DNA from 3 places in the Nocardioides lentus genome. Region 1 is predicted to be linked to each of the others. Evidence: predicted binding sites of a transcription regulator. Region 1 holds the regulator's gene; each other region holds the start of a gene.
What was found. Region 1 encodes LexA, which represses DNA repair genes until DNA is damaged. Its sites were predicted from a motif close to TCGAACANNTGTTCGA; they were not measured.
Positions count from the first base shown of each region.

Region 1 (10,093 bases):
CCGACGCTCGCACGACGAGCAGACCCGCCGGCGGCGGATGGACCCGCCGTCGTCGGTGACCCGGCTGTCCAGGACCCGGGTGTCGGTGTGGCGGCAGAACGGGCAGTGCACGGGTCCCTCCTCGGTCTCGTCGTCGGTCTCGTCGCTGGTGTCGTCCACCCGTCCAGTCCAACACCGGCCGCCGACACCGGCATCCCGCCCGGGGCGGCCGCCGAGGTCGTCGGAGGTGTGGACGGACCTGTGCACATCCGGCGCTCACGTGTGGAGGAACCACCACGTCCTGGGGAGGAAACCGCCCGCCCTGAGGACTAGATGTGGATAACTACACCGTTGTGATTACTAGATGTGGTGGTGACCCTACGCCCGTGTGCGCACGGCCCGCAAGCGGATCGGCGCGTCGCGCACGACGCGCCGCGGGCCGTGGGCCGGCGCGCGGGAAAACCGCAGGTCAGGACGGGTCAGACGATCGCGCGGGGCCCACGACCCACGAGCGCGGCCAGGTCGCCCCACCACGAGAGACGGTCCGGGCGGCCGTCGTAGGAGCGTCGCTGGTTGGCCCCGCTGGGCCCCGGCAGGACGAACACGGGCGCTCCCGCGAGGTCCCACCCCGCCGGCCCCAGGCCGGGCGGGCGGTGTCCCAGGGCGCGGGCCAGCTCGCCCGCCACGGTCTTCGACGTCATCGCGAGCCACTCCGGCGACCAGCCCTCGACCTTCGCGGCCAGGGCGTCGACGTGGGTGCGCCGCGGCACGTCGGGGGCCCGCTCGACCACGAGGTCCGTCACCCCCAGCCCGTACGACGGCAGGAGCCGCTCGTCGGCGGGCGCCAGCAGCTCCTCGGTGAGCCCTGCGGCGTGCAGCAAGCGGTAGAACGCGTTGCCGGGGCCGCCGTAGTGGTGGTCGTGGCGCGTGGGCGAGCACAGGTTCGCCATCCCGCAGAAGACGACCAGCGGCGTCTCGCCCACCACGTCGTCGAGCAGCTCCACACCCCGACCCTGCCACGCTCGACCGGTGACGCCGAGACCCACCGCCCACCTGCTCCCCGGTGACGACGCCTCGCCCGTGGTCGTCCACGTGCCGCACGCGTCGCGGCACGTGCCGGCCGACGCGCGCTCCTCGATCGTCCTGGACGACGACGCCCTCGCCGCCGAGCTCGACGCGATGACCGACGTGGCCACCGACGTGCTCGCCGAGCGCGCGGTCGCGGCGGCGGTCACGGCGGGCACGCCCCGGCCGTGGCGGTTCGTCAACGCCGCCTCGCGGCTCGTCGTCGACCCCGAGCGCTTCCCCGACCCGGCCGCGGAGGAGATGACCGAGGTCGGGATGGGTGCGGTCTACACGCGCACCAGCGACCTCCGGCTGCTGCGCGACGACGACCCCGACCGTGACGCCGCCCTGGTGCGCCGCTACTTCGACCCGTACGCCGCGGCGCTGGCCGACCTCGTCGACGACCGCCTGGCGGCGCACGGGCGCTGCGTGGTGGTGGACCTCCACTCCTACCCGGCCCTCCCCCTGCCCTACGAGCGGCACGCGGACGACCGCCGGCCGCCCGTCTGCCTGGGCACCGACCCGGTCCACACCCCCGCCGCGCTCGTCGCGGCCGCGCGCGCGGCCCTCGCCCCCGTCGGCGACGTCGTCCTGGACGAGCCGTTCCGCGGCACCTACGTGCCGCTGCGCCACTGGGGCACCGAGCGCCGGGTCTCCTCGCTCATGGTCGAGCTGCGACGCGACACCTACGCCGGGGCCGACGGCGCCGACGCCGTGGTCGCCGCGCTCGTCGACCTGCTGCACCGCCTCGACGGCACGTCGGCCTGACAGGATCCGGGCATGGCCGACCTCCGCGGGATCCTCGGGCTGGTGCTGCTGCTCGGTGTCGCCTGGGCGCTGAGCAGCCACCGCCGGGGCGTGAGCTGGCGCACCGTCGGCGCGGCGCTCGCGCTGCAGGTCGCCTTCGCCGCGCTCGTGCTCCGCTGGGGCCCCGGGGAGCGGGCACTGGCGTGGGTCGCGGACCGCGTCGCGGACCTGATCGGCTTCACCGACGAGGGCACGGCGTTCCTGTTCGGGCCCCTCTACGAGGCCGGCGGCGACGACGGGACGGTCTTCGCGCTCTCCGTGCTGCCGGTCATCATCTTCCTCGGCGCGCTGATCGGGATGCTGTTCTACCTGCGCGTGGTGCAGTACGCGACGCACTACGTCGGCGGGGCCCTGGCCCGCGTGCTGGGGGTGTCGAAGGTCGAGTCCCTCTACGCGAGCACCGTGATCTTCCTCGGGCAGAGCGAGGCCCCGCTGATGATCGCGCCGTACCTGCGCTCGCTGCGGGCCGGACAGATCTTCACGGTGATGGTCGGCGGGCTGACGGCCGCCGCCGGCTCCACCCTGGTCGGCTACTCGCTGCTCGGCGCCCCGCTGGAGTACCTCCTCGCCGCGACCGTGATGAACGCGCCCGCCGCGCTGCTGTTCGCCAAGCTCCTGTGGCCGGACTCGACCCCGCGGGAGAGGGAGCCGGCGAGCATCGAGCCGGCCGACGGCGAGGAGGTCCGCGACCTCGACGAGCTGGACGTGCGGGAGGTCCGCGACACCGAGTCGCGCAACCTCGTCGACGCGATCGGTCGCGGGGCCCTGGCCGGCGGGCGCATCGCGATCACGGTGGGCGCGCTGCTCATCGCCTTCGTCGCCCTCATCGCCCTGGCCAACGGGCTGCTCGGTGCCGTGGGCGGGTGGTTCGGCGCCGGGGACCTGACCTTCCAGGAGGTCCTCGGGCGGCTCCTCGCCCCGTTGGCGTGGCTGCTGGGGGTGCCGTGGTCCGAGGCCGCGCAGGCCGGCTCGTGGATCGGGCAGAAGACGGTGCTCAACGAGTTCGTCGCGTACGCCGACTTCGGCCCCGCCGTGGGCGGCCTCGACCCGCTGACGGTCGTCGTCGTGACCTTCGCCCTGGCGGGCTTCGCCAACGTGGCCTCGATCGCCATCATCCTCGGGGTGGTCGGCTCGCTGGCGCCCGAGCGTCGCTCGCTGCTGGCCGCGCTGGGCTTCCGGGCCCTGCTCGCCGCGAGCCTGGCCAACCTGTCCAACGCCGCCATCGCCGGTGTCGTGTTCTCGCTCTAGGCGCTCCAGGCGCTCCAGGCCCTTCGGGACGTCCGCCGAGCAGGGGCGCCGACGGCCCCCGGGGTGCGATGATGGGGGCGTGGCGAGGGGGAAGCGGGCGGGCAGGCGCGCCGGACCCCGCCGCCCCGCGCAGCGGGCCCCCCTCCCCTGGGGCCGGCTGCTCCTGCTGGCGCTGGGCGTCACCCTCACCGTCGTCGCCTGGGGCTACCTGGTCCTCGCGGCCATCGACTTCGGCAGCGCGGCCCGCGGCGGGGACTCCGCCGGGTGGGCGTTCCTCGCGGTCGCGACCCTCGGGGCGGTGGCCTGCCTGTTCGTGGCGCTCGTGCTCGCGGTGCGGGCGGTGCGTCTCGTCGGTGGCCGGCGGACGCCTCCGCCCGCGAGTCGTCACTCGACGACGGGGACCCGCAGCTCCTGACCGGCCCGCAGCATCGCGGTGTCGAGCGCGTTGAGCTCCTCGAGGTCCTGCACGACGACGCGGACGTCGCCCCCGCCCGCACCGTCGGCGGCGAGCGGGCCGGCGATGTCCCAGAGGGTCTCGCCCGTGCCCACCGTCACCGTGACGGTGGCGGGCTCGACCCCGGCCTCGCCGGTGGCCTGCGAGCCGGCCAGTGCCAGGCCCAGCCCGAGCACCAGCCCCACGAGCAGCAGCAGCGAGCCCACGAAGACGACGAGTCGGCCGCGGCGGGTGAGCCGGACGGGGCCGAGGGACGGACGGGCGAGCGGGGCGGCGAGCGGGGCGGCGAGCGAGGGGGTGGCGCTGGACATCGGAGGACCTCCTGGGGAAGGGAGCAGGTCGGGTGCGTGCGGGTCACGAGGAGTTCTACGGACGACCACCGACACCGGCCGGCCCGTCGCGGTTCGCTCTCACGTTCGATCGAACACACGTACGACGGTAGAGCATGTGTTCGACTGTGCACAAGGGTGTGGACGAACAGATGTTCGGACGGCAGGACGGGCGAGGTCGGCGCCGGCCCCCGGTCGCCGACCCCGCGACACGCGGTCGAACAGGTGTTTGAAACCGACCCGGCCGGCGGCGTAGCGTCAGCGACCTGACCCCGACGCCGCCGCCCGAGCGGCGCGGACGCGACACGGACCCGGCACCGACCGGACACGGAGGCGACACGATGGCCGCAGGAGACGACAGCAACGACGGGGGCGCGAAGGTCGCCGAGCTGCCCGACGGGCCGGCCGGCACCGACGGGCTGACGCCGCGCCAGGAGCGCGTGCTGGCGGTCATCCGCGACTCGCTCGAGCAGCGCGGCTACCCGCCGAGCATGCGCGAGATCGGCACCGAGGTCGGGCTCACCTCGTCCTCGTCGGTCGCCCACCAGCTCCGCGTGCTGGAGAAGAAGGGCTTCCTGCGTCGCGACCCGAACCGTCCCCGCGCGCTCGAGGTCCTCGTCCCGGACGCCCTCGCGGCCCGTCGCGCGCTGTCCTCGGCCGGGCCCTCCTCGGTCGACGAGACCGGCGCCGGCGACGCGATGCCGGCCGCGACGTACGTGCCCGTGCTCGGCCGGATCGCGGCCGGCGGCCCGATCCTGGCCGAGGAGCGGGTCGAGGAGATCTTCCCGCTGCCCAAGCAGCTCGTCGGGGAGGGCACCCTGTTCCTCCTCGAGGTGCAGGGCGACTCGATGATCGACCTCGCCATCTGCTCCGGCGACTACGTGGTGGTGCGCCAGCAGCAGACGGCCGTCAACGGCGACATCGTCGCCGCGATGATCGACGGCGAGGCCACGGTCAAGACGTTCCGCCGCGGCGACGACGGTCACCTGTGGCTGATGCCCCACAACGACGCCTACGAGCCCATCGACGGCACCCACGCGACCGTCCTGGGCAAGGTGACGACGGTGCTGCGCCGCGTCTGACCCGCCCACCCGCGTAGCCGGCGGGTGAACACTTGCCGACCACTCGTCGCCGGGCCGTCACACGGCCCGGCGATGGTCGTTGATGGTCCCGTGACCACTCCTCCCCGCCCCTCCCGCCGGGCCGTGCTGGCCGCCGGGGCCACCGGGGCCGCCGCCGTCGCCGTCACGGGCTCCCCGCTCCCGGCGCAGGCCGCGGACGCCCGCGCCTTCGCCCACGGTGTCGCCTCGGGCGACCCGCGCCCGCACGCCGTCGTGCTCTGGACGCGTGTGACCCCCACCGCCGCCGCCACCCCCGGCTCCGGACGCGGACCGCGGGTCGAGGTCGGATGGGAGGTCGCGACCGACCCCGCGTTCCGCCGCGTCGTTCGGCGGGGCCGGGCGGTCACCGGCCCGTGGCGCGACCACACGGTCAAGGTCGACGCGACGGGGCTCGCGCCGGCCCGCTGGTACTGGTACCGCTTCACCTGGGCCGGCCGCCGTAGCCGGGTCGGTCGCACCCGCACTGCCCCGGCCGCCGACAGCACCCCCGGCCGCCTGCGCTGGGGCGTGGTCTCGTGCGCCAACCTGCAGGCCGGGTGGTTCTCGGCGTACCGCCACCTCGCGGCGCGCGACGACCTCGACCTGGTCCTGCACCTCGGCGACTACCTCTACGAGTACGCGCCGGGCGAGTACGGCCTGGGCCGGGACAACGTGGACGTGCGTGCGCACCGGCCGGCCCGCGAGATCGTCTCGCTCGCCGACTACCGCCAGCGGCACGCGCAGTACAAGACCGACCCCGACCTCGCGGACCTGCACGCCCGGCTGCCGTGGGTGGTCACGTGGGACGACCACGAGTCCGCGAACGACGCCTGGCGCGGCGGGGCCGAGAACCACCAGCCGGCCGAGGGCGACTGGGCGCGCCGCCGCGCCCGCGCCCACCGCGCGTACGACGAGTGGATGCCGGTCCGCCTGTCCGGCTCGGCGGCGCTGGGCGACGGCACCCGCCTGTACCGACGGTTGCGGTTCGGCCGGCTGGCCGAGCTGAGCATGCTCGACCTGCGCACCTACCGCGACCAGCAGGTCGCGACCCCGCTCGTCGACGGCGAGGTCGGCGACCCGGGTCGGTCGATCACCGGCGACGCGCAGCTCGCGTGGCTGCGGGAGTCGCTGACGCAGCGACGCGCCCAGTGGAAGCTGGTCGGCAACCCGGTGATGATCTCGCCGGTCACGTTCGCCTCGCTGCCGGGCGCGCTCCTCGACCCCGTCGCCGACGTGACCGGACTGCTCCCCCGCGACGGCGCGCCGTACAACGTCGACCAGTGGGACGGCTACACCGCGGACCGCCGCGAGGTGCTCGACACCATCGCCGACCGCGGGGTGCGCGACACGGTCTTCCTGACCGGCGACATCCACTCCGCCTGGGCCTGCGAGGTCCCCTTCGACACCGGCTCCTACCCCCTGCCGCCGGGCCGGGCGAGCGGGGCCGTGGAGATGGTCTGCACCTCGGTCACCTCCAACAACCTCAAGGACATCACCGGCACCCCGCCGCGGACGACCAGCCTCGCCGTGGAGGCGGCCATCCGTGCCGACAACCCGCACGTGAAGCACCTCGACTTCGACAGCCACGGCTTCAGCGTCCTCGACGTGACGCCGGAGAGGACCCAGATGGACTGGTACGTGATCTCCGACCGCGCCGACCGCCGGGCCGGCGCCACCTGGTCGACCTCGTGGCGCACCCTCGCCGGCACGCAGCAGCTGCGGCGCGCCGCGGCCCCGGTGGGTCCCCGATGACCGCCGGGACGACCCCGGTCGCCGGCACGGACCGCCGTACGGTCCTGCGCACCGGCGCCGGCCTGGTCTTCTCCTCCGCCGCGGTCGCGGCCGGGGCCCTGGCCGGCGCCGGAGGCGCCGCAGCGGCGGCGGCCCGCGACCGGCGGGCCTACGTGCTGGTCCTCGACGGGTGCCGCCCGGACGAGATCGACAGCGGGCTGATGCCGACGGTCCGGGCGCTGCGCGACGCCGGTCGCCGCTACCCGAGGGCCCGGGGCCTGCCGATCCTGGAGACCATCCCCAACCACACGATGATGATGACCGGGGTGCGGCCCGACCGCAGCGGCGTGCCCGCCAACCAGGTCTACGACCGCGGGCTCGGCGAGACCCGCACCATGGACCGGCCCGCCGACATCCGCGTCGACACGCTCTTCGAGCGGACCCGGCGCCAGGGCCTGACGAGCGGCTCGGTGCTGAGCAAGGAGTACCTGTTCGGCATCTTCGGCACCCGCGCCACCCACCGGTGGGAGCCGTTCCCGCTGGTGCCGGTCTCCGACCACGCCCCCGACCTCTTCACGATGAGCGCCACGCTGGAGATGGTGCGACGGTTCGACCCGCACCTGGTGTTCGTCAACCTCGGCGACATCGACCGCGTCGGTCACACCGACCTCACGGGGACCACGCTGGGGGCGGCCCGGCGCGCCGCACTGACCGCCACCGATGCGCAGGTCGCCCGCTTCGTCCGTGAGCTGCGCTCCTCGGGGCGCTGGCGCCGCTCGCTGCTGGTGGTGCTCGCCGACCACTCGATGGACTGGTCGCGACCCGACCGGGTGATCTCGCTGACCGGCGTCCTCGAGGACGACCCGCTGCTCGCGGGCCGGATCGCGATCGCGCAGAACGGCGGCGCCGACATGGTCTACTGGACCGGTCCGGCCGCCGGACGCGCCCGCGCGGTCGACCGGATCCGGGAGCGCGTGAGGGCCGTGCCCGGTGTCCTCGCCGTCCACGACCGCCGGGCGTCGCCGTGGCTGCGCCTGGGTCCCGAGGCCGGCGACGTGATCGCCTACTGCCGCGCCGGGTGGCGCTTCAGCGACCCCTCCGTGGTCTCCAACCCGATCCCCGGCAACCACGGCCACCCCGCCACCGCGCCGATCCCGTTCTTCCTCTCCGGGGGGCACCCGGCCGTCCGGCCCGGGAGCTCGTCGGCGGTCGCCCACACCGTGGACGTCGCGCCGACGGTGGCCGGCTTCCTCGGGCTGGGGCGGCCGCGTGACGGCTGGGACGGGCGGTCCCGGCTGTAGCGTGGCCGCCCACCACCGAGCCGAGGAGTCGCGATGACCGCCCCCGACACGACCGCTCGCGACACGACCGCCACGGCCCGCATCCCCGACCCGGCCGAGCGCCAGCGGGCGGTGCACGGCGGGGTGAAGGTCGGCGCGGCGTTCTGCGGCTTCGTGGCGGCGGTGGGCATGGTCAACGTCCTCGGCGGCCTGCTGGGGGCAGTGGTCGTCGTGCTGGGTCTGGGAGGGTTCGGCTTCCTCGGGTTCGGCACGGTGGAGGTCCTGGTCCTCGCCGTCGTGACGCTCGCGGTGTCCTGGCTGGTGGGCGGCTACGTGGCGGCGAGGATGGCGCGCTTCGACGGCGTGCGGCAGGGCGTGGCGGTGTGGGCGTGGACCGTGCTCCTGGTGGGCGGCCTGGGCGTCCTGGCCTGGGGCGCGGGCGCGGGCGCCGGCCCGTGGGCCGGCGTGTCCGGTGGCCTCGGGGTGCTGACGCCGGCGGGCGGCGAGCTCGCGGTCGGCGCGGTCGTGCTCGTGGCGGGCCCGGTGCTGCTGACGCTGGTCGCCGCGGTCGCGGGCGGGGCCCTGGGGATGCGCTTCCACCGTCGCGTGGACCGCACCACCCCGGCCCGACCCGACCACCCGGTAGCGTCGGCGCCGTGAGCCGCTGGGAGTCCGACGACCCGCCCGAGCTGCGGGGCGTCGACGACGAGCCCGCGTCGGGGACGCCGTCGAGCAGCTATCCCGCGTGGGTCCGGTTGACCGCGCTGGTGATCGCGGTGGCGGTCGCGCTGTTCTTCGTCGCGTCCTACTTCGTCTGAGCGGTCGCGCTCAGGCGCGCCAGCGCCCCGCGCACGACCGCGGGGTCGGTGGTCGGCCACAGCGGCGGCAGACCGGCGCGCAGGAACCCGCCGTAGCGGGCGGTGACCAGGCGCGGGTCCAGGCACGCGACGACCCCGCGGTCGTCGGAGGACCGGATCAACCGGCCCGCCCCCTGGGCGAGCAGCAGGGCGGCGTGGGTGGCCGCGACCTGCATGAAGCCGTTGCCGCCCGCGGCGTCCGCGGCCTTCTGGCGGGCCGACATCAGCGGGTCGTCCGGCCGCGGGAACGGGATCCGGTCGATCACGACGAGCTGGCAGGTGTCGCCAGGGACGTCGAGGCCCTGCCAGAGGCTCAGGGTGCCGAAGAGGCAGGTGTGGGGGTCCGAGACGAACTGGGCGGACAGCTCGGACAGCTGCGCGTCCCCCTGCGCGAGCGTCGTGAGGTGTGGCAGTCGCGTGCGCACCCCCTCGGCGGCGGTCTCCGCAGCCCGGCGTGACGAGAACAGGCCCAGGGTCCGACCGTCGGCGGCGTCGACGAGCTCGGCCAGCTCGTCGAGCTGCGCGGGCCCGAGCCCGTCGCGGCCGGGCGGCGGCAGGTGGCGGGCGACGTAGAGGATCCCCTGGCGGGCGTAGTCGAACGGCGAGCCGACGTCGAGCCCGGACCAGGCGAGCTCGTCGTCGGGCCGCAGGCCCAGCCCACCGGCGACGGCGGTGAAGTCGCCGCCGAGCATCAGCGTCGCGCTGGTGAGGACGACCGTCTTCTCCTCGAGCAGGCCCCGCCGCACCGTGCCGGCGACCCGCAGCGGAGCCACGCACAGCCGCGCGGGCACCCGCTCGCGGCCGGGGGCGAACCACATCACGTCGTGCTCCGAGAGCGACGCCATCCGCGCGGTGTGGTCGAAGAGCTCGGTCAGCCAGCCCCGGGCCTGCTGGCGACCGGGGTCGACGGCCTCGCCCGAGCCCCCGCCCGAGCCCCCGCCGGACCCGCCCCCCGACTCGCGGGGCAGCGCCGACAGGCAGGCGCGGACCGCGTCGCGGACGAGCTCGAGGGCGTCGGAGACCGCCTGCGGCGGCGGGTCGAGCCGCCCCTCGGCGCACTCGTCCATCGCCGCCCGCAGCGCCTGGGCCGCGTCCAGGAGGTCCTCGGAGGGGTCGTCGCCGTCACGGCCCGCGACGTGGCGCGTCGAGCGCCGCGCCACCCGCTCCACCTCGGCGACGGTGACCTCGTCGGTCGCCGCCTGGGTGACGCGGGCGGCGAGCTCGTGGGCCTCGTCGACGACGA
Region 1 covers NZ_BAAAMY010000005.1:130,971-141,063, forward strand. Annotated here, with positions in the region: gene nrdR (transcriptional regulator NrdR) at 1-111, opposite strand, end outside; gene ABD158_RS11500 (mismatch-specific DNA-glycosylase) at 459-983, opposite strand; gene ABD158_RS11505 (N-formylglutamate amidohydrolase) at 1,009-1,812, shown strand; gene ABD158_RS11510 (NupC/NupG family nucleoside CNT transporter) at 1,825-3,099, shown strand; gene ABD158_RS11515 (hypothetical protein) at 3,179-3,514, shown strand; gene ABD158_RS11520 (LysM peptidoglycan-binding domain-containing protein) at 3,484-3,864, opposite strand; gene lexA (transcriptional repressor LexA) at 4,224-4,964, shown strand; gene ABD158_RS11530 (alkaline phosphatase D family protein) at 5,055-6,734, shown strand; gene ABD158_RS11535 (alkaline phosphatase family protein) at 6,731-8,014, shown strand; gene ABD158_RS11540 (hypothetical protein) at 8,048-8,653, shown strand; gene ABD158_RS11545 (hypothetical protein) at 8,650-8,811, shown strand; gene ABD158_RS11550 (ATP-dependent DNA helicase) at 8,799-10,093, opposite strand, start outside.

Region 2 (10,093 bases), on a different contig from region 1:
ACGAGGCCGCCGGCTACGGCGACGACCGGCTCCGGGAGAGCTTCTACGACCGCTTCTCGCAGGCCTACGACCTCCCGATGACGGTGCGCACGGGCGCCTTCTACGACCCCGAGGCCTCGGGCGACGACAGCCCCGAGGACATCAAGCGGACGTGGTGGCGCCAGGTCGTCGACCCCGACACCGCGGCCGCGTACCCCGACATCGCGCTGATCACCTGGCTGGAGGTGCGCCGCGCGGAGGCCGAGACGGGCGACACCGTCGTCGACTGGCGGGTCACGCACACCCGGCGGCTCGCCGAGGCGCTGCGGACCGACCTCCGCGCCGCGGGCGTCGACCTGGGCCCGGTCACCCGGGTCATCGACCAGGAGGCCTCCAACGAGGCGACCAACCAGTACCTCACCGACGGCATCGAGGCCGGCGACCAGATGGGGTGGATCACCGCCCTCGTGGTGGCCGCGTTCGTCGGTCTGCTGCTGGCCGGGCTGGCCGGGCGGTTCGTGCCGTCGTGGCGCTACCCGACCCCCGACGACCCCCGCGACCGGCGTCTGGACCTGCTGCGCGGCTGGATCATCTGCGCGGTGGTCGTCACCCACATCGAGGTCGCCGGGCCCTACAGCTACGTCGCCCGCAACGCGATCGGCGCCATCACCGGCGCCGAGCTGTTCGTGCTGCTGTCCGGGATCGTGCTCGGGATGGTCTACCCGGTCGCCGTGCGACGCCAGGGCGAGTACGTCGCCGCGGTCCAGGCCCTCCTGCGCGCCCGCAAGCAGTACCTGACCGCCCTCGTCGTGGTGGTCCTCGTCTACCTGATCTCGCTGGTGCCGTTCGTCGACGCCTCGGTGGTCACCACCTTCACCGACCGCGGCACGGGCTCCGCCGGGCCGCAGGCCGCGGGCCAGGTCTACGACCTCTACGTCAACGCCCCGCGCCTGTTCGACTACCCCCCGCCCTGGTACGCCGTGCGGCAGCTGCTCCTGCTCGAGATGGGCCCCTGGGTCTTCAACATCATGGGCCTGTTCGTCGTGCTCTCGCTGCTCGTCCCGGCGCTGATGTGGGCCGTCCAGCGCGGCTTCTGGTGGGCGGTGCTGCTGGGCAGCGCCGGGCTGTACGGCCTGGGCCGCTGGCTCGGCCTGGACCTGCTGCCCTCGCAGTTCGACGACGTGTTCCCGCTCGCGGTGTGGCAGGTGCCGTTCTGCGTCGGCCTGGTCGTCGGACGCTACCGCCGCGAGATCACCCGGACGCTCACGTCGCGGGCCGGCAGGGTCCTCGTGGCCCTCGCCCTCGGCGCCTACGCCGCCACGCTCGGCGTGCTGTGGCTGCAGCACGGCCCGGCCTACGACTGGCTCTACCCGAACCTCTACCAGCGCACCGAGCTGCAGCCCGGCCGGTTGCTCGACCTGGCGCTGGTGGTCGTCGTCGCCTACGCCCTGCTCACCTGCGTGTGGAAGCCGATCGCCGCCGCGACCGGGTGGTTCCTCGTGCCGCTCGGCCGGGTCAGCCTGTACGTGTTCATCGTGCACGTCTTCTTCGTGCTGGCCGTCGGCAACGTGCCGGGCCTCGACCGCACCAGCTGGTGGCAGGGCCTGGTCGTGCACACCGTGGTGCTCGGCGTGATCTGGCTGATGGTCCGCTACAAGGTGCTCGCGAAGATCATCCCCGCCTGAGCGCGGCCGCTCCCCCACCGGGTGGCGACCGGCGGCTCACTGGGTGACGCGGTAGGCGTCGAAGACGCCCGGCACCGTGCGGACCGCGCGCAGCACCGAGTCCAGGTGCTTGGCGTCGGCCATCTCGAAGGTGAACCGGCTCTTGGCGACGCGGTCGCGGGTCGTCGACAGCGACGCCGACAGGATGTTCACGTGGACGTCGGAGAGCGCCATCGTGATGTCCGAGAGCAGCCGGGCCCGGTCGAGGGCCTCCACCTGGATGTTGACGAGGAACATCGACTGCGCCGTCGGGGCCCACTCGACCTCGAGCAGGCGCTCGGGCTGGGAGGTCAGCGAGCGGGCGTTGGTGCAGTCGCCGCGGTGGACCGAGACGCCGCCGCCCTTGGTGACGAAGCCGAGGATCGGGTCGGGCGGCACCGGGGTGCAGCACTTGGCGAGCTTGACCCACACGTCGGGCGCCCCGGCGACGATGACGCCCGGGTCACCGGCGGCGGCAGCCTTCGACCGCCCCCGGCGGCCGGTGATGGTGACGGCCTCCGCCAGGTCCTCCGCCGCCCCGTCGTCGCCCCCGTGCAGCTCGATGACCCGTCGTACGACGGCCTGCGCGGACAGGTTGGCCTCGCCGACGGCGGCGTAGAGGGCGGTGACGTCGCTGAGGTGGAAGTGGGTGGCGGCCTCGGTGAGCGTCTCGTGGCTCATCAGGCGCTTGAGGGGCAGGCCCTCCTTGCGCATGAGGCGCGCGATCTGGTCCTTGCCGCGCTCGATCGCCTCGTCGCGACGCTCCTTGGTGAACCACTGGCGGATCTTGGAGCGCGCCCGGGGCGACTTCACGAAGCCGAGCCAGTCGCGCGACGGGCCGGCGTTGGCCGCCTTGGAGGTGAACACCTCGACGACGTCGCCGTTGTCGAGGCGGGACTCCAGCGGCACCAGACGTCCGTTGACGCGGGCGCCGATGGTGTGGTGCCCGACCTCGGTGTGCACGGCGTAGGCGAAGTCGACGGGGGTGGCGTCGGCGGGCAGCGCGATGACGTCGCCGCGCGGGGTGAAGACGTAGACCTCGGTCTGGTTGACCTCGAAGCGCAGCGACTCCAGGAACTCGCCGGGGTCCTCGATGTCGCTCTGCCAGTCGAGCAGCTGCTTGACCCACGTCATGTCGTCGCCGGGGGCCGTCCCGGCCTCGGTGCGACGCTCGGTGTCGACGCCGGCGCGGGTGTTCTCCTTGTACTTCCAGTGCGCCGCGACGCCGTACTCGGCGCGACGGTGCATGCCGAAGGTGCGGATCTGCAGCTCGACGGGCTTGCCCTGCGGGCCGATCACCGTCGTGTGCAGCGACTGGTACATGTTGAACTTCGGCAGCGCGACGTAGTCCTTGAAGCGGCCGACCACGGGGTTCCAGCGCGAGTGGAGCACGCCCAGCGCGGAGTAGCAGTCGCGGTCGGCGTCGACGAGGATCCGGATGCCGACGAGGTCGTAGATGTCGGAGAACTCCCGGCCGCCGACGATCATCTTCTGGTAGATCGAGTAGTAGTGCTTCGGCCGGCCGGTGACCTTCGCGGTGATCCGGGCCGCCTTGAGGTCGGCGGAGACCTCGCTGATGACCTGCGCGAGGAACTGGTCGCGCGAGGGCGCGCGCTCGGCGACCAGGCGGACGATCTCGTCGTAGATCTTCGGGTGCAGGGTCGCGAACGCGAGGTCCTCGAGCTCCCACTTGAGGGTGTTCATGCCGAGCCGGTGGGCCAGCGGGGCGTAGATGTCGAGGGTCTCGCGGGCCTTCCGCTCCTGCGTCTCGGCCTTCACGTAGCGCAGCGTGCGCATGTTGTGGAGACGGTCGGCGAGCTTGATGACGAGGACCCGGATGTCACGCGCCATCGCCACGATCATCTTGCGGAGCGTCTCGGCCTGGGCGGAGTCGCCGTACTTGACCTTGTCGAGCTTGGTGACGCCGTCGACGAGCTGGGCGACCTCGTCGCCGAAGTCCTTGCGCAGCTGCTCGAGGGTGTACGGCGTGTCCTCGACGGTGTCGTGGAGGAGCGCCGCGACCAGGGTCGGCTCGGTCATGCCGATCTCGGCGAGGATCGTGGTCACCGCGAGGGGGTGGGTGATGTACGGGTCGCCGCTCTTGCGCATCTGCGGGCCGTGCATGGTCTCGGCGGTCGTGTAGGCCCGCTCGAGCAGGGCGAGGTCGGCCTTGGGGTGGTTGGCCCGGACCGCCTTGAACAGCGGGTCCAGCACCGGGTTGGTGTCGCTGGCCGAGCTGCGGGTGCCGATGCGCGCGAGGCGGGCCCGCATCCCGCGCGCCGACGTGACCGGCGCGGGTCCGGTCGGTCGGGGCCCGGCCGGGCCGCGCGTCGGCGGGGCCGGGGTCGCGTCGACGGGCTCGGCCGTCAGCGCTCCCCTGCGGGAGCCGCTGTCGCCCGGGTGCTCGTCCACCCCACCAGTGTAGGGGTGCTCACACGCTGGTCAGGCACGTGAGCGGCACCTCGCCCAGCGCCTCGCGGCCCGGGAGGAAGGTGAGCTCCATGAGCATCGCCACGGCGGCGACCTCGGCCCCGCAGGCCTCGACCAGCTCACGGGTCGCGCGCAGCGTCCCGCCGGTCGCGAGCACGTCGTCGACGAGCAGCACCCGCGACCCCGGGGCCAGCGCGTCGGTGTGGATCTCCAGGGTGGCCTCGCCGTACTCCAGGGAGTAGGAGACGGCGTGCGTGGCCCGCGGGAGCTTGCCGGCCTTGCGCACCGGCACGAGGGACGCGCCGAGGGCGAGCGCCACCGGGGCGGCGAGCAGGAAGCCGCGGGCCTCCATGCCGACCACGGCGTCGACGGTGGTCGCCCCGTCGTCGTCGCGGCCCGCCTCGGCGAGCGCCGCGACGCCCGCCGTCAGCGCCTCGTGGTCGGCGAGCAGCGGCGTGACGTCCTTGAAGACGACACCCGGGCTCGGGAAGTCGGGGACGTCGACGACCAGGCGCGCCATGGCCTCGCGGGCGCGCTCGAGCGCGCCGGCAGCGGAGGGGCTCACGCTCAGAGCTCCCGGCGGCCCGGGACGTCCTCGCCGGGCTCGCGGCCGTCGGCGCGGGCCTCGACGGCGGGGTCGACCGGGTCGGTGGCCTCGAGCGGGGCGCGCTCGGGCACGACGTTGGCGATCGCGGCGCGGGCGACGGTCAGCACGACGCCGTCGGCGACCCGCACGTCCACGCGCTCCGGGTCGTCGGTGCGGGTCAGCTCGCCGAAGATCCCGGAGGTCAGCATCACCGAGGAGCCCGGGGCCAGCTCGGCCTGCATCTGGCGCTGCGCCTTGGCGCGCTTGGACTGCGGCCGGATCAGCAGGAAGTAGAACGCCAGCACGATGAGCACGAGCGGCAGGAAGGAGGCGGCCTCGCCCACGATGGGACCTTTCGGGTGACGTCAGGGACCTGGTGAGTCTAGGAGACCGCTGTCCGCCCCCCGCATCCCCGCGGCCTCAGCCGTCGAAGAGCGCGGTGTCGCCGGTCCCGGGCGGTGGGGTGAGGCCGAGGTGGGCCCAGGCGGCGGGGGTCGCGACGCGGCCCCGGGGGGTGCGGGCGAGCAGGCCGTTGCGCACCAGGAACGGCTCGGCGACCTCCTCGACGGTCTCGCGCTCCTCCCCCACGGCGACGGCCAGCGTCGAGACCCCGACGGGCCCGCCGCCGAACCGACGGCACAGCACGTCCAGGACGCCCCGGTCGAGCCGGTCGAGGCCGGACTCGTCCACCTCGTAGAGGTCGAGGGCCGCCCGCGCGGCCTCCAGCGTGACGACGCCGTCCGCGCGCACCTGCGCCCAGTCACGGACACGGCGCAGCAGGCGGTTGGCGATGCGCGGGGTGCCGCGGGAGCGTCCGGCGATCTCGGCGGAGCCGTCGCGGGTGACCTCGACCCCGAGCAGGTCCGCGGAGCGCCGGACGATGAGGTCGAGCTCGGCGGGCTCGTAGAACTCGAGGTGCGCGGTGAACCCGAAGCGGTCGCGCAGCGGGCCGGGGAGCAGCCCCGCGCGGGTGGTCGCCCCGACGAGCGTGAACGGGGGGATCTCGAGCGGGATCGCGGTCGCGCCCGGTCCCTTGCCGATGACGACGTCGACGCGGAAGTCCTCCATCGCCATGTAGAGCATCTCCTCCGCCGGTCGCGCCGTGCGGTGGATCTCGTCGACGAAGAGCACGTCGCCCTCGTTCATCCCCGACAGGATCGCGGCGAGGTCGCCCGCGTGGGTCAGCGCCGGTCCGCTGGTCAGCCGCAGCGGGGCGCTCATCTCGGCGGCGATGATCATGGCCAGCGTCGTCTTGCCCAGCCCGGGCGGCCCGGAGAGGAGCACGTGGTCGGGGGTCCGCTCACGGCGACGGGCGGCCTCGAGGACGAGACCCAGCTGCTCGCGCACCCGCTGCTGCCCGACGACCTCGTCGAGGGTCCTCGGTCGCAGCGCGGCCTCGACCGCCCGCTCGTCGCCGTCGGCCTCGGCCGTCACCAGCGAGCGCAGGTGGGTGGACTCCGCGTCCTCGTGGTCGATCTCCTCCACGGCCCCGTCAGCTCCGGCTCAGGGTGCGCAGCGCCGCCCGCAGCAGCGCGGCGACGTCGGGCTCGGGTCCGGCCTGGTCGGCGACGGCGCCGACGGCCTTGTCGGCCTCGCGCGCGGACCAGCCGAGCCCGACGAGGCCCTCGAGCACCTGCGCGCGCCAGGCGTCGACCGGCGGCGCCGCGGCCGGGGAGGCTGCGGTCCCCACCGGGGGCCCGATCCGGTCCTTGAGCTCCAGGATGATCCGCTGGGCGCCCTTCTGGCCGATCCCCGGCACCCGGGTGAGCGTCTTGGTGTCCTCGGTGGCGATGGCCGTGCGCAGGTCGTCGGGGCCGAGCACGGCGAGCATCGCCTGCGCCACCTTGGGCCCGACGCCCGAGGCGGTCTGCGCGAGCTCGAAGCAGTCGCGCTCGTCGGGGGTCGCGAAGCCGTACAGCGTCAGCGAGTCCTCCCGGACCACGAGGCTGGCGGCGAGCGTCGCCTCCTCGCCGGCACGCAGCCCGGCGAGCGTCCCGGGGGCGCACGACAGCTGCAGCCCGACCCCGCCGACCTCCACCACGGCGCTGCTGAGGCCGACCGCGAGGACCCTCCCCCGCACGCTGCTGATCATCGACGTCCTGCCTTCCGTGCGGCGGCGACGCGGGCGTCACCGGCTCGACTGCTCTGGGCGGCCTCGGCCGCGGCGGCCAGGCGGGACTGGGCCCCGCCCCGCCAGATGTGGGTGATCGCGAGCGCCACGGCGTCGGCCGCGTCGGCCGGGCTCGGCGGGGCCGGGAGGCGCAGGATCCGGGCCACCATGAGCCCGACCTGCGTCTTGTCGGCGCGGCCGTTGCCGGAGACGGCGGCCTTGACCTCGCTCGGGGTGTGGAGCGCCACCGGGAGGCCGCGCTTGGCCGCCGCGACGAGCGCCAGGCCGCTGGCCTGCGCGGTGCCCATGACCGTCGAGACGTCGGAGCGGGCGAAGACCCGCTCCACCGCCACGGCGTCGGGGCGGTACTCCTCGAGCCACTCCGCGATGCCGGCCTCGATCGTCACCAGGCGGGTGGCGACCGGGACGCCGGCGGAGGTGCGGATGACGTTGACGTCGACCAGCCGCAGCGGCCGCCCGACGTCGCCCTCGACGACGCCGACCCCGCACCGGGTCAGGCCCGGGTCGATCCCCAGGACGCGCATCGCACCGCCTCCGCCTCGCCGTGCCCGCTCGTCCGAACACCTGTTCGCAGACGGTAGCCGCACCCGGCGACGCCGTCGGCCCCCGACACGCCGGGAGGCCGCGGTCGGGCTCAGGCGTCGACGGTCGCCATGACCTCGTCGGAGACGTCGAAGTTGGCGTAGACGTTCTGGACGTCGTCGAGGTCCTCGAGGGCCTCGACGAGACGGAACACCTTCGGCGCCGCGTCGGCGTCGAGCTCGACCTGCGAGTCGGGCAGGAAGGACGCCTCGGCGGAGTCGTAGTCCAGCCCGGCGGCCTGCAGCGCGGTGCGGACCCCGATCAGGTCGGTGGCCTCGGAGACGACCTCGAAGGCCTCGCCGAGGTCGTGGATGTCGTCGGCGCCGGCCTCGAGGGTGACCTCCAGCAGGTCGTCCTCCCCGAGGGTGCGGCCCTCCTGGGTGGCGGGCACGACGACGACGCCCTTGCGGTGGAACAGGAAGGACACCGAGCCCGGGTCGGCGAGGGTGCCGCCGTTGCGGGTCATCGCGGTGCGGACCTCCATCGCGGCCCGGTTCTTGTTGTCCGTCAGGCACTCGACGAGCAGCGCGACGCCGCTCGGGCCGTAGCCCTCGTACATGATCGTCTGGTAGTCGGCCCCGCCGGCCTCGGCGCCGGAGCCCCGCTTGACGGCCCGGTCGATGTTGTCGTTGGGCACCGACGACTTCTTCGCCTTCTGGATGGCGTCGTACAGCGTCGGGTTGCCGCCCGGGTCGCCGCCGCCCATGCGCGCGGCGACCTCGACGTTCTTGACGAGCTTGGCGAAGAGCTTGCCGCGCTTGGCGTCGACGACGGCCTTCTTGTGCTTGGTGGTCGCCCACTTGGAGTGGCCTGACATCACGGATCCCTTCGTCGCGCGCCGGCGGGGTCCGGGACCACCTGCTCGGCGAAGTAGCGGTGCACGCGCCAGGCGTCCGGGCCCTCGCCGACCTCGGGGTGGAACGAGGTGGCCAGCAGCGGACCCTGGCGTACGGCCACGATCCTACCGACCCCCGGCCCCGCGTCGACCCGGGCGAGGACGTCGACACCCGGCCCGGCCTCCTCGACCCACGGCGCGCGGATGAAGACGGCGGGCAGGCGACCCGGGACGCCCGCCATCGTCACCGACCCCTCGAAGGAGTCGACCTGTCGTCCGAAGGCGTTGCGCCGCACGGTCACGTCGAGGCCGCCGACGGTCTCCTGGCCCCGCTCGCCGTCGAGGACGCGGTCGGCGAGCAGGATCATCCCCGCGCAGGTGCCGAGGACCGGCAGGCCGCCCGCGATCCGCGCCCGCAGCGGTCCGAGCAGGTCGAAGATCCGCAGCAGACGGACCATCGTGGTGGACTCCCCGCCGGGCAGCACGAGCGCGTCGCAGGCGTCCAGCTCCGCCTCCCGTCGTACGACGAGGGGGCGGGCGCCGACGCCCGCCAGCGCGGCGACGTGCTCCGGCACGTCCCCCTGCAGCGCGAGGACCCCGATCCGGGGCCCGGTCACCACCCGCGCTCGGCGAGCCGGTGCGGCTCGGGCAGCGCGTCGACGTTGAGGCCGACCATGGCCTCCCCGAGGCCGCGGGACGCCTTGGCGACGACGTCGGGGTCGTCGTAGAACGCGTTGGCGCGCACGATGGCCGCGGCGCGGGCCGCGGGGTCGCCGGACTTGAAGATGCCCGAGCCGACGAAGACGCCCTCGGCGCCGAGCTGGCGCATCATCGCGGCGTCGGCGGGGGTGGCGATCCCGCCGGCGGTGAACAGCACGACGGGCAGGCGGCCCGCCTCCGCGACCTCGCGCACCAGCTCGAGCGACGCGCCGAGCTCCTTCGCGGCGAGCGGCAGCTCGGAGGCGTCGAGCCCGGCCAGGCGGCGGACCTCGGAGCGGATGGTGCGCATGTGGGTCACGGCGTTCGACACGTCGCCGGTGCCGGCCTCGCCCTTGGACCGGATCATGGCCGCGCCCTCGGCGATGCGTCGCAGGGCCTCGCCGAGACCGGTCGCGCCGCAGACGAACGGCACCGTGAAGGCCGTCTTGTCGATGTGGTGGGCGTAGTCGGCGGGCGTGAGCACCTCGGACTCGTCGACGTAGTCGACGCCGAGGCTCTGGAGCACCTGCGCCTCGGCGAAGTGGCCGATGCGGGCCTTGGCCATGACGGGGATCGAGACGGTGTCGATGATCCCCTCGATCATCTCGGGGTCGCTCATGCGGCTGACGCCGCCCTCGGCGCGGATGTCGGCGGGCACGCGCTCGAGCGCCATGACGGCCACGGCGCCGGCGTCCTCGGCGATGCGGGCCTGCTCGGGGGTGACGACGTCCATGATCACGCCGCCCTTGAGCATCTCGGCCATGCCGCGCTTCACCGCGGCGGTGCCCGTGGTCGCGGTCACGTCGGGAGTGCGGTCCGGGGTCTGCTGGGCGTCGTCCATGCTTCAACCGTACCCAGCGTGCTCGATCGCGCCGCGCTCACGCCGTGCCGCACCCGAAGACCCCGAGCACGAGCAGCCCGTAGCTGAAGGTGGCGGTGGCCGCCGGGGAGGACTCCAGCGTCTGGGCGCTCAGCCGGGTGGTGACCGAGATCCGGTAGTTCGCCGTCCCCAGCCCGCTGAGCAGCGTGCCGCCGAAGTCGATGCTCGCCGTCGACCCGCTGACCGTCATCAGGCCCTCGAACACCACCGTCTGCGGCTGGGCGACCCGCGACAGGCGCGCGACGTACTGGACGGTGCCGCGCGGGAG
Region 2 covers NZ_BAAAMY010000009.1:91,837-101,929, reverse strand. Annotated here, with positions in the region: gene ABD158_RS16555 (OpgC domain-containing protein) at 1-1,664, shown strand, start outside; gene ABD158_RS16550 (RelA/SpoT family protein) at 1,701-3,953, opposite strand; gene ABD158_RS16545 (adenine phosphoribosyltransferase) at 4,114-4,683, opposite strand; gene yajC (preprotein translocase subunit YajC) at 4,680-5,042, opposite strand; gene ruvB (Holliday junction branch migration DNA helicase RuvB) at 5,119-6,174, opposite strand; gene ruvA (Holliday junction branch migration protein RuvA) at 6,191-6,790, opposite strand; gene ruvC (crossover junction endodeoxyribonuclease RuvC) at 6,787-7,344, opposite strand; gene ABD158_RS16520 (YebC/PmpR family DNA-binding transcriptional regulator) at 7,464-8,228, opposite strand; gene pdxT (pyridoxal 5'-phosphate synthase glutaminase subunit PdxT) at 8,228-8,866, opposite strand; gene pdxS (pyridoxal 5'-phosphate synthase lyase subunit PdxS) at 8,860-9,786, opposite strand; gene ABD158_RS16505 (hypothetical protein) at 9,824-10,093, opposite strand, start outside.
Region 2: ruvC (crossover junction endodeoxyribonuclease RuvC) is a predicted target of LexA. The motif match lies at 7,386-7,401, and genes of this name have one in related genera.

Region 3 (10,093 bases), on a different contig from region 1:
CGCGTCGTCCGTCCCGAGACCGAGGTCGCGGCAGTCGAGCCAGGCCAGGTAGGTGCCCTGCCCGGGCGTCCAGCGCACCCCGGGCAGGTGGGCGGCGAGCAGGTCGCCGAGCAGGGTGCGCTTGGCGTCCAGGCCCACCAGCAGGGCGTCGAGCCAGGCGTCGCCGTGCGCCAGGGCGGCGGTGTGCGCGAGCACGGCGACGTGGCTCGCGCCGTGCCCGACCTCCTCGGGCAGCCGCGCCAGGTCGGCGGCCGCCTCGGGTCCCGCCACGAGCACCGCGGCCTTCAGCCCGGGCAGGTTGAACGCCTTCGAGGCCGAGGTGAGGACGAAGGCGTCCTCGGCCCCCGCCACCGACAGGTACGGCGTGAAGCTCGCGCCGGCCAGCACGAGCGGGGCGTGGATCTCGTCGGCGACCACCCGCACGCCGTGCCGTCGGGCCAGGGCGGCCACGGCCTCGAGCTCGGCGCGGGTGTGCACGGCGCCGGTCGGGTTGTGCGGGTTGCTCATCAGGTACGCCGCCCGCCCCCCGCCCGCGACGGCCTCGCCGAAGGCGCGGTCGAGGTCGTCGAGGTCGAGGCGGCCCTCGGCGCGCAGCCCGGCCTCGAGGACCCGGCGCCCGTCGTGGGCGGTGAAGGCGTGGAACGGCGGGTAGACCGGCGCGCTGACGACCACGGCGTCGCCGACGTCGGTGAGCAGCCGCAGCGTCTCGACGACGCCGAGCATCACGTCGGGCACCACCGCGGTGCGGGCGACGTCGAGGCCGTCCCAGCCCCAGCGGCGGGCGGCGAACGACGCCAGCGCCTCGGCGTAGCCCGTGCCGGCGGGATAGCCGGTGTCCCCGGTGTCGACCGCCCGGTGGACGGCCGCGACCACCGGCTCGGCGAGCACGACGTCCATCTCCGCGACCCACAGCGGCAGCACGTCGTCGGGGTGGGTGCGCCACTTGACGCTGGTGCGCTCGCGCAGCTGCGCGAGTGTCAGCCGCTCGAGCGGGTCGGGCACGTCGCCGTGGTGGGTCGTGGTCGCCATGACGACAGCGAACCACCAGGGCCCGGCCCGCGCGGACCGGGGCCCGGACGCCGACGACCCCGGCCCTCCAGGCGGAGGACCGGGGTCGTCGTGCGGCCGGGGCGGGGGCTCAGGCCCAGCGCTCCGAGGCCGGCGTGAACGTCAGCCGGCGGTCACCGGTGTAGATCTGCTTGGGACGGGCGATCTTCTGCTCCTTGTCCTGCACCAGCTCGAGCCACTGCGCCAGCCAGCCCGGCGTGCGGCCGATGGCGAAGAGCACCGTGAACATCTCGGGCGGGAACTGGAAGGCCTCGTAGATCAGGCCGGAGTAGAAGTCCACGTTGGGGTAGAGCTTGCGCGAAACGAAGTACTCGTCCTCCAGCGCGATCTTCTCCAGCTCCAGCGCGATGTCGAGGAGCGGGTTGGTCCCCGTGACCTCGAAGACGTCCTCGGCGGCCTTCTTGATGATGCGCGCGCGGGGGTCGTAGTTCTTGTAGACCCGGTGGCCGAAGCCCATGAGCTTCTCGTTGCCGGCCTTCACGCCCTCGATGAAGGAGGGGATGTTCTCCTTCGTGCCGATGCGGCGCAGCATCCGCAGCACCGCCTCGTTGGCGCCGCCGTGCAGCGGGCCGTAGAGCGCGCCGACGCCGGCCGCGACCGCGGAGTAGGGGTCGACCTGCGAGGAGCCGACCGAGCGGACCGCGTTGGTCGAGCAGTTCTGCTCGTGGTCGGCGTGGAGGATGAACAGCACGTCGAGGGCCTTGACGAGACGCTCGTCGGCCTCGTACTTCTGCTCGCTCATCTTGAACAGCATCGCGAGGAAGTTCTCGGTGTAGGACAGGTCGTTGTCGGGGTAGACGTACGGCTTGCCCTGCGCGTGGCGGAACGCCCAGGCGCCCAGCGTCGGCATCTTGGCGATCATGCGGATGATCTGCATCTGGCGGTTGTCGTCGTCGCCGATGTTGCGGGCGTCCGGGTAGAACGTCGACAGGGCGCCGACGGACGCCATGAGCATGCCCATCGGGTGGGCGTCGTAGCGGAAGCCCTGCATGAAGGTCTTCACGTTCTCGTGGACGAACGTGTGGAAGGTGATGTCGTGCACCCAGGCGTCGTGCTGCTCCTTGGTGGGCAGCTCGCCGTGGATCAGCAGGTAGGCGACCTCGAGGAACGACGACTTCTCCGCCAGCTGCTCGATCGGATAGCCCCGGTACTCCAGGATCCCCTCCTCACCGTCGATGTAGGTGACGCTGCTGCGGCACGAGGCGGTGTTGACGAAGCCGGGGTCGTAGATCGCGAGGCCGGGACTGTCGTCGCCCGCCTTGATCTTCCCGAGGTCCGCGGCCTTGATGGCGCCGTCGGCGATCGGGACGTCGTACTCCTGGCCCGTACGGTTGTCGCGGACGGTGAGAGAGTCAGTCACGCGCGCAAATCTAGACCGCGTGGCGCAGACCACGACAGCGGCCCCTCGGGGCCGGACGCGCGTTTTGACCCCCCGAGCGCCACGGGCGTACCGTTGGCGGCTGCGCCTACTGCCGCGCCCGGGGCCCGCTGTGCGGGCCCGGACGCAGACCCGGACGAGACGGAGCCGGGCAGTGTCGGTCAGGAGGCGTCCGAGAGGCCACGCAGCGGCGGGGCCCACCACCGACGAGAAGAACGAGGATGCCCGTGCGCACCTACAGCCCCAAGCCCGGCGACATCGAGCGCTCCTGGCACGTGATCGACGCCGAGGACATCGTCCTGGGCCACCTCGCCGTGCAGGTCGCGAACCTGCTCCGCGGCAAGCACAAGCCGACCTTCGCCCCGCACGTCGACGGCGGTGACTTCGTGGTCGTCGTCAACGCGGAGAAGGTCGCGCTGACCGGCAAGAAGCGGACCGACAAGGTCCTCTACCGCCACTCCGGCTACCCGGGCGGCCTCACCTCCACCCCGATCGGCGAGGCGCTCGACAAGGACGCCCGCAAGGTCATCGAGGGCGCGGTCTGGGGCATGCTCCCGAAGAACCGTCTCGGTCGGCAGGTCATCAAGAAGCTGAAGGTCTACTCCGGCCCGACCCACCCGCACCAGGCCCAGAAGGCCGCCCCCTACGAGATCCGCCAGATCTCGCAGTAACGACCGACCTTCACCCACGAGCCGAGCCGAAACGATCGAGGACCTCACCACCATGGCTGACGAGACCACCACCCCCGACGTCGAGACCACCGACGCCGCCGACGAGACCTACACCACCGACGAGTCCGGTGTCGCCTACAGCTCGGAGAGCGCTGCCGCTCCCGACTCCGGCGCCGCCACCTCCATCGTCGCCCCCTCCGCGGCGACCGGTCGCCGCAAGGAGGCCGTGGCCCGCGTGCGCATCGTGCCGGGCACCGGCCAGTGGCGCCTGAACGGCCGCACGCTGGACAACTACTTCCCCAACAAGCTGCACCAGCAGGTCGTCAACGAGCCCTTCGTGACGACCCACCTGGAGGGCCGCTTCGACGTCATCGCCCGCATCCACGGCGGCGGCATTACCGGTCAGGCCGGCGCCCTGCGCCTCGGCGTGGCCCGTGCGCTCAACGCCGTCGACACCGAGGCGAACCGCGCCGACCTGAAGAAGGCCGGTCTGCTCACCCGTGACGCCCGCGTCATCGAGCGCAAGAAGGCCGGTCTGAAGAAGGCCCGCAAGGCCTCGCAGTTCTCCAAGCGCTGATCCCCACCGGACCCAGGGACTTCTCATGGGGAAGAAGATCTTCGGGACCGACGGGGTCCGGGGGCTGGCCAACGGCCCCCTGACCGCGGAGCTCGCGCTCGACCTCGGCGTGGCCGCGGCCCGGGTGCTCGTCGATCGTGGCGGGTACACCGGGCAGCGGCCGCTCGCCGTGGTCGGGCGCGACACGCGCATCTCGGGGCAGTTCCTCGAGCACGCCGTCGTCGCCGGCCTGGCCTCGGCCGGGGTCGACGTGATCCGGCTGCGGGTGCTGCCCACGCCGGGGGTCGCGTACTTCACCGACGCACTCGGCGCGGACGTGGGCGTCGTGATCTCCGCGTCGCACAACCCGATGCCCGACAACGGCATCAAGTTCCTCGCCCGCGGCGGCGTCAAGCTCGACGACGCCCTCGAGCTGCGCATCGAGGAGCTGCTCCACACCGAGTGGGATCGCCCGACCGGTGGCGAGGTCGGCCGCGTCACGCCGTACGCCCGCACGGTCGAGGAGTACGCCGACCACCTGCTGCGCACGATCGACCAGCCCCTCGCCGGGCTCACCGTCGTGCTCGACTGCGCCAACGGCGCGGCCCACGAGGTCGGCCCCCGCGCGCTGGTCCAGGCCGGGGCCCGCGTGATCGCCATCGGCGCCGAGCCCGACGGGCTCAACATCAACGACGGGTGCGGCTCGACCCACCTCGAGCCCCTGCGCCGCGCCGTCCTCGAGCACGGCGCCGACGTCGGCTTCGCCGTCGACGGCGACGCCGACCGCTGCCTGGCCGTGGACCACCTCGGCGAGGTCGTCGACGGGGACCGGATCATGGCCGTGCTCGCCACCTCCCTGAAGGAGACGGGCCGCCTCAAGGACGACACCCTGGTCGCCACCGTGATGAGCAACCTCGGTCTCGTCCGCGCGATGGACGCCGCGGGGGTCCGCGTGCTGCAGACCAAGGTCGGCGACCGCTACGTGCTCGAGGCGATGCGCGAGGGCGGCTACACGCTCGGCGGCGAGCAGTCGGGCCACGTGATCATGCGCGACCACGCCACCACGGGCGACGGCCTCCTCACCGCCCTGCACGTGCTCGAGCGCATGGTCGCCACCGGCTCCTCGCTGCGCGACCTGGCCTCGACGATGACCGTCTTCCCGCAGGTCCTCGTCAACGTCGCCGGCGTCGACCGCACCCGCGCCGACTCCGACCCCGAGGTCCTCGCCGCCGTGGAGACCGAGTCGGCCGCTCTCGGCGACACCGGCCGCGTCCTGCTCCGCCCCTCCGGCACCGAGCAGCTGGTCCGCGTCATGGTCGAGGCGGCCACGGCCGCGCAGGCGCGCGCGGTCGCCGACCGTCTCGCGGACGTCGTGCGCGCACGCCTCGCCCTGGGCTGAGCCCTTCGCACCGGCGCTCCCGCGGTGCCACCGTCCACCCGGCACGACTCATGGGCGTGCCTGGATCGTGACGGTGCCGTCGGGGTGGTGGGTGGTGCGGTAGCGGTGGTCGTGGGTGCGGCGGTGGTGCCATCCGCACAGGGGGATCGCGTTGGCCAGGTCGGTGGTGCCGCCTGCGGCCCAGGGGGTGCGGTGGTGGATCTCGCACCAGGCGATGGGTCGGGTGCACCCTCCTGCGGCGCAGTGGGTGTGGGTGGCGGTGAGGGCGCGTCGTTGGGTCTCGGTGAAGAGTCGCGATTGTCGGCCCTGGTCGAGGATCACGGAGGGCCCGGCGAGGGCTCGGGCGTAGACGGCGGGGGTGAGGCCGGAGGTGCAGGCGAGGCGTCGGGCTTCGCCGGCGGAGATGGTGTGGTCGGTGTCGAGGCCGGCGGTCTTGAGGTGGCCGCGCAGGGTGTCGATGTCGATCAGGACGGTGACCTGGGTGGTGGCGGTGCCGTGGAGGTGGTCGGTGGGCAGGTGCTCGAGGAGCTGGGCGAGGGCGAGGCCTCGTGCGTGGGCGGGGTCGGTGCGGTCGCGCTCGAACGGGTTGGCCTCGCTCGCTGCCGGACTGCTCGTCTCCGCGCCGGTCGCGCTCGTGCGTGGGTGTCGGCGGCGGGGTGCGGTCATGGCGTCGATGAGCGTGCTCAGGATGTGGGCCTGGAGGTGGGGCAGGGTGAAGTGGCCGGTGGTGGTGCCGTCGCCGTTGTCGTGGAAGGTGAGCCGCGCGCGGGCATAGGCGGTGTCTTCCTCGGCGGTGACCTGGTCGTTCTCGTGGGTGTCGACGACGGTGGGGTCGGGTTCGATCTCGGCGAGGATCCGGCGGGCGTGGCGGCGTAGCTGGGTCGGGTCGAAGCGGCCGGCGTCGGCGATCAGACGGGTCTCGCAGCGGGCGCGCTGCTCGGGGGTGACCCCGGCGGGCAGCTGGGCGAGGGCGTGGGCGATGACGCGGGCGTGGGCCGCGGACAGGGCGCCGTGGGCGAGGGCGTCGCGGGTCTCGTCGAGGGCGGGTCGGTCGGGGGTGCCGGCCGGCGAGGTCGCGAGGGCGGTTGCGAGGGCGGTGTCGCGGGCGGACTCGGGTCGGCCGCTGCGGGTGTTCTTCGCGACCCAGTCGGCGGTGGTGGCCTGCCCGGAGCGCTGCGCGACGCCGGCGGCGTCGGCGGCGGCGATGAGCGTGAGGCGTAGTGCGTCGAGGCGGGCCTGGGCGCGGTGGACCTCGGCCGGCAGCGCAGCAGGCTCGGTGGGCTCGGCCGGCGATCCGATGAGGGGCGTGGCGTGCAGGTCGTCGAGGACCAGGTGCAGCACCTCGACCTCGGTGGCCAGGGACAGGGTCCCGGGCGGCCGGAGGGGGAGAGGTGCGGCGGTCATGGATCGATACTACTCGAACATATGTTCGATTGCCCGGTCCTGTCCACGACCTGGTGTCGCTCGTGGGTCGGCGCGTGGGTCTGCTTCGAGGCGGCCTCCACCCGTCGGGCGCCTCGTGTCGCCGACCGCGCTCCCGGCAGCCTTCGTCGCGGCGGGTCGCCGCGCCCGGATGGAACAGATCGCGCGCCCGCCGGTTGCACCAGTCATGACCAACACACCGGACAAGATCGTCTACACCGCCCGCGCCTCCGTCTCCGGCGGCCGCAAGGACGGCCGCGCGCAGTCCGAGGACGGCGTGCTCGACCTGTCGCTGACCGCCCCGAAGGAGATGGGCGGCCCGGGCACCGGCACCAACCCCGAGCAGCTCTTCGCCGTCGGCTACGGCGCGTGCTTCAACGGCGCGCTGCAGGCCGTCGCCAAGAACGAGGGCGTGGACGCCTCCGGCGCGACGCTCGACATCGCGATCGGCTTCGGCCCGGACGACACGTCGTACGCGCTGACCGCCGACATCACCGTGACCATCCCCGGCACCGACGCCGAGACCGCGCAGAGCCTGGTCGAGAAGGCCCACGCCTTCTGCCCCTACTCGCGCGCCATCAGCGGCAACGTGCCGACGACCGTCACCGGCCTGGCCGCCTGAGTCGACCCGAAAACCGCTCGCCCCGGCCCCGGACGCCCCGTAGCGTCCGGGGTCGTGGTGCGCTCGGAGCCGGGGATCCGTGTCGTCGACGTCGACGACGAGGCCGACCTGCATGCCTGGTGGTCCACCGGCCACGCCGCCGGTCTCGTGGACCGGCCCTACGACGCCTGGCCGCCCTGGGAGCTCTCGCGGCGGGCTCTGACCCAGCCCCGCGACGACCAGCGCGTCGTGCTGCTCGCCGCCCGTCCGGGTGGCCGCGAGGCCGGCGCGGCCCTCGTCGTGCTGCCGAGCCTGGACCGGGTCGACACGGCCCGGATCGAGGTGTGGACCCGTCCCGGGCTGCGTCGGCGCGGGGTCGGGGCCGCGCTCCTGGGCGCCGCCGAGGCGGTGGCGGCCGCGGCGGGGCGCCGCCTGCTCGACGCCACGACGTACGTCGGGACGGGTGAGGATGAGCGGGGTGACGGCGCCCGGTTCGCCCGGCGTCACGGGTGGTCGGTCGTCGAGGAGAGCGACGCCAAGCTGCTCGAGCTCGACGCCGCGGCCCCCCGGTGGGACCCGCTGACCGCGGAGGTCCGCGAGCACCTCGGCGACCACCGCGTGCTCCTCGCCGTCGACCGGGTGCCCGACGTCCACGCGGCCGGGTTCTGCGCGCTGCTGTCGGCCTTCGCCTCGCTGCTGCCCCCGAGCGAGCGCGAGCACGGGGACGCCTCCTGGGACCTCGGTCGGCTGCGGGCCCAGGAGGCTCGCCGGCGTCGGCGGCACTCTCGTCCTGCCCGCGCACCGGGGCCGTCGGCTCGGTCTGGCGCTCAAGCTCGCGTCCCACCGCGGTCTGCTCGACCTCCGCGCCGCCGGCCGGGTGGCGTGCACCCACGTGGAGACGGAGAACGCGACCTCCAACCGCTGGATGAACGACGTCAACGAGCGCCTCGGCTACCGGCGGCTCGAGGTCGCGCTCGACCTACAGCGCCGGATGACCCCAATGCGCGACTGATTCCCGTTCTCATATAAGGTCGGCTCGCCCAGCCCGACCCACGAGGACCGGAGGACCGATGGACCGCTCGCGCGACGTCGTCCTGCGCGCCCGTGGCCTCACGGTGAGCGCGGGCCGTCACCGCCTCGTCGGTCCGGTCGACCTCGAGGTGCGGGCCGGCGAGCGGGTGGCCCTCGCGGGCCGGTCCGGGTCGGGCAAGTCGCTGACCGTGCGCGCCCTGGTCGACGCGCTCCCGGCAGGCCTGCGCCGTGACGGGGACCTGGACGTCGTCCGACGCGTCGGGTGGGTCCAGCAGGACACGGCCGTCGCCCTGCACCCCCTCGTGACGCTGGGCCGCCAGCTCGAGCGTCCGCTGCGCCGACGCGGTCTGGGTCGCGACGCCGCCCGTGGCCGGGTCCACGACGTCCTCGCCCGCACCGGTCTCGACGACCGGCACGCCGCCGCCCGCCCCGGTGAGCTCTCCGGAGGTGAGCGCCAGCGCGGATGCCTCGCCCTGGCCCTGCTCGGGGAGCCCGACCTCGTGGTCGCCGACGAGCCCACCACCGCGCTCGACACGGTGGCCCAGCGCCAGGTCCTCGACGTCCTCGTGGGCCTCGACGCGGCGCTCCTCCTCGTCACCCACGACCCCGACGTCGCCGCCCTCGCCTGCACCCGCGGGCTGCGGGTCGAGGACGGCGTGGTCCGCGACGCCGTCCTCGCCCCGACGGCGGCGCCGGGGACCGCCTCGTGAGGTCCGCGGGGTCCGGAGGGTCCGGAGGCCCGGTCGTGCCGGCGGGCGGGACCGCCCCCGTCGCCCCCCGGCTCGAGGCGGTCGGCGCGTCGTACGGCGAGCGGCTGGTCGGCGTCGACCTGGACGTGGAGCCCGGTACGGCGCTCGGCGTCGTCGGCCGCTCGGGAGCGGGCAAGACCACCCTGGTCCGGCTCCTGCTGGGCCTGGCGCGCCCCAACGCGGGGGAGGTCCGCTGGTGCGGTGAGCCGCTGCCGCGGGGGACCGGGCCCGACTCCCGGCGGCTGCGCCGCGGGCTCGGCTACGTCCCGCAGCACCCCGCCGGCAGCCTCGACCCCCGACGTCCGATCGGCCGCAGCCTCACCGAGCCGCTGCGGCGGCTCCGCGTCCCCGGCGACCGTGCGCGGCACGCCGAGCTCGTCGCGGAGGCCTGCGACGCCGTCGGCCTGGAGCCCCACCTGCGCGACCGGCGCCCGCACGAGCTGTCCGGCGGGCAGGCGCAGCGCGCCGCCATCGCCCGCGCGCTCGTCACCGGGGCCCGGGTCGTGGTCGCGGACGAGCCGGTCGCCGGGCTGGACCCGGAGCTGCGCGAGCTGGTCCTCGACCTGCTCGACGGACTCGTCGGCTCGGGCCGGCTCGGCCTCGTGTGGGTCTCCCACGACCTCGGCGCCACCGCGCGCCTGTGCGAGCGGCTCCTCGTGCTCGACGACGGCCGCACCGCGGAGCACCGTGCGACCCGCGACCTCCTCGCCGACCCCGGCCACCCCGCCACCCGGGCCCTGCTCGACGCCGCACCGCGCCGCCCGCGCGTGGTCGAGGCGTGAGCGCCCGCCCCCCGCTGCCGCCCCTCGGACCGCTCCTCGGCGCGCAGCTCGTCTTCAACACGGGCTTCTACGCCGTCGTGCCGTTCCTCGCGATCGTCCTGCGCGACGACTTCGCCCTGTCCGGCGCCGCGGTCGGCGCCGTGCTCGGCCTGCGCACCTTCGCCCAGCAGGGCATGTTCCTGCTCGGCGGCCTCCTCGTCGACGCGTACGGCGCCCGCAGCCTCGTGCTCCTCGGGTGCGCCGTCCGCGTGCTCGGCTTCGCGCTGCTGGCGGTGCCGGGACAGCTCTGGCTGTTCGTGCTCGGGGTCGTGCTCACCGGGCTCGGCGGGGCGATGTTCTCGCCGGCGCTCGAGACGCTCGTGGCCCGCGCCGGGGTGGAGCGTGCCGCGCAGGGCCGGGCCAGCACCTTCGCGCTGCTCAGCGTCGCGGGGGAGA
Region 3 covers NZ_BAAAMY010000007.1:264,652-274,744, reverse strand. Annotated here, with positions in the region: gene ABD158_RS15640 (MalY/PatB family protein) at 1-1,029, opposite strand, end outside; gene ABD158_RS15635 (citrate synthase) at 1,139-2,428, opposite strand; gene rplM (50S ribosomal protein L13) at 2,674-3,117, shown strand; gene rpsI (30S ribosomal protein S9) at 3,170-3,694, shown strand; gene glmM (phosphoglucosamine mutase) at 3,720-5,072, shown strand; gene ABD158_RS15615 (HNH endonuclease signature motif containing protein) at 5,121-6,476, opposite strand; gene ABD158_RS15610 (organic hydroperoxide resistance protein) at 6,682-7,116, shown strand; partial or broken gene ABD158_RS19280 (GNAT family N-acetyltransferase) at 7,171-7,527, shown strand; gene ABD158_RS15605 (ATP-binding cassette domain-containing protein) at 8,166-8,837, shown strand; gene ABD158_RS15600 (ATP-binding cassette domain-containing protein) at 8,873-9,658, shown strand; gene ABD158_RS15595 (MFS transporter) at 9,655-10,093, shown strand, end outside.
Region 3: ABD158_RS15615 (HNH endonuclease signature motif containing protein) is a predicted target of LexA. The motif match lies at 6,490-6,505, and genes of this name have one in related genera.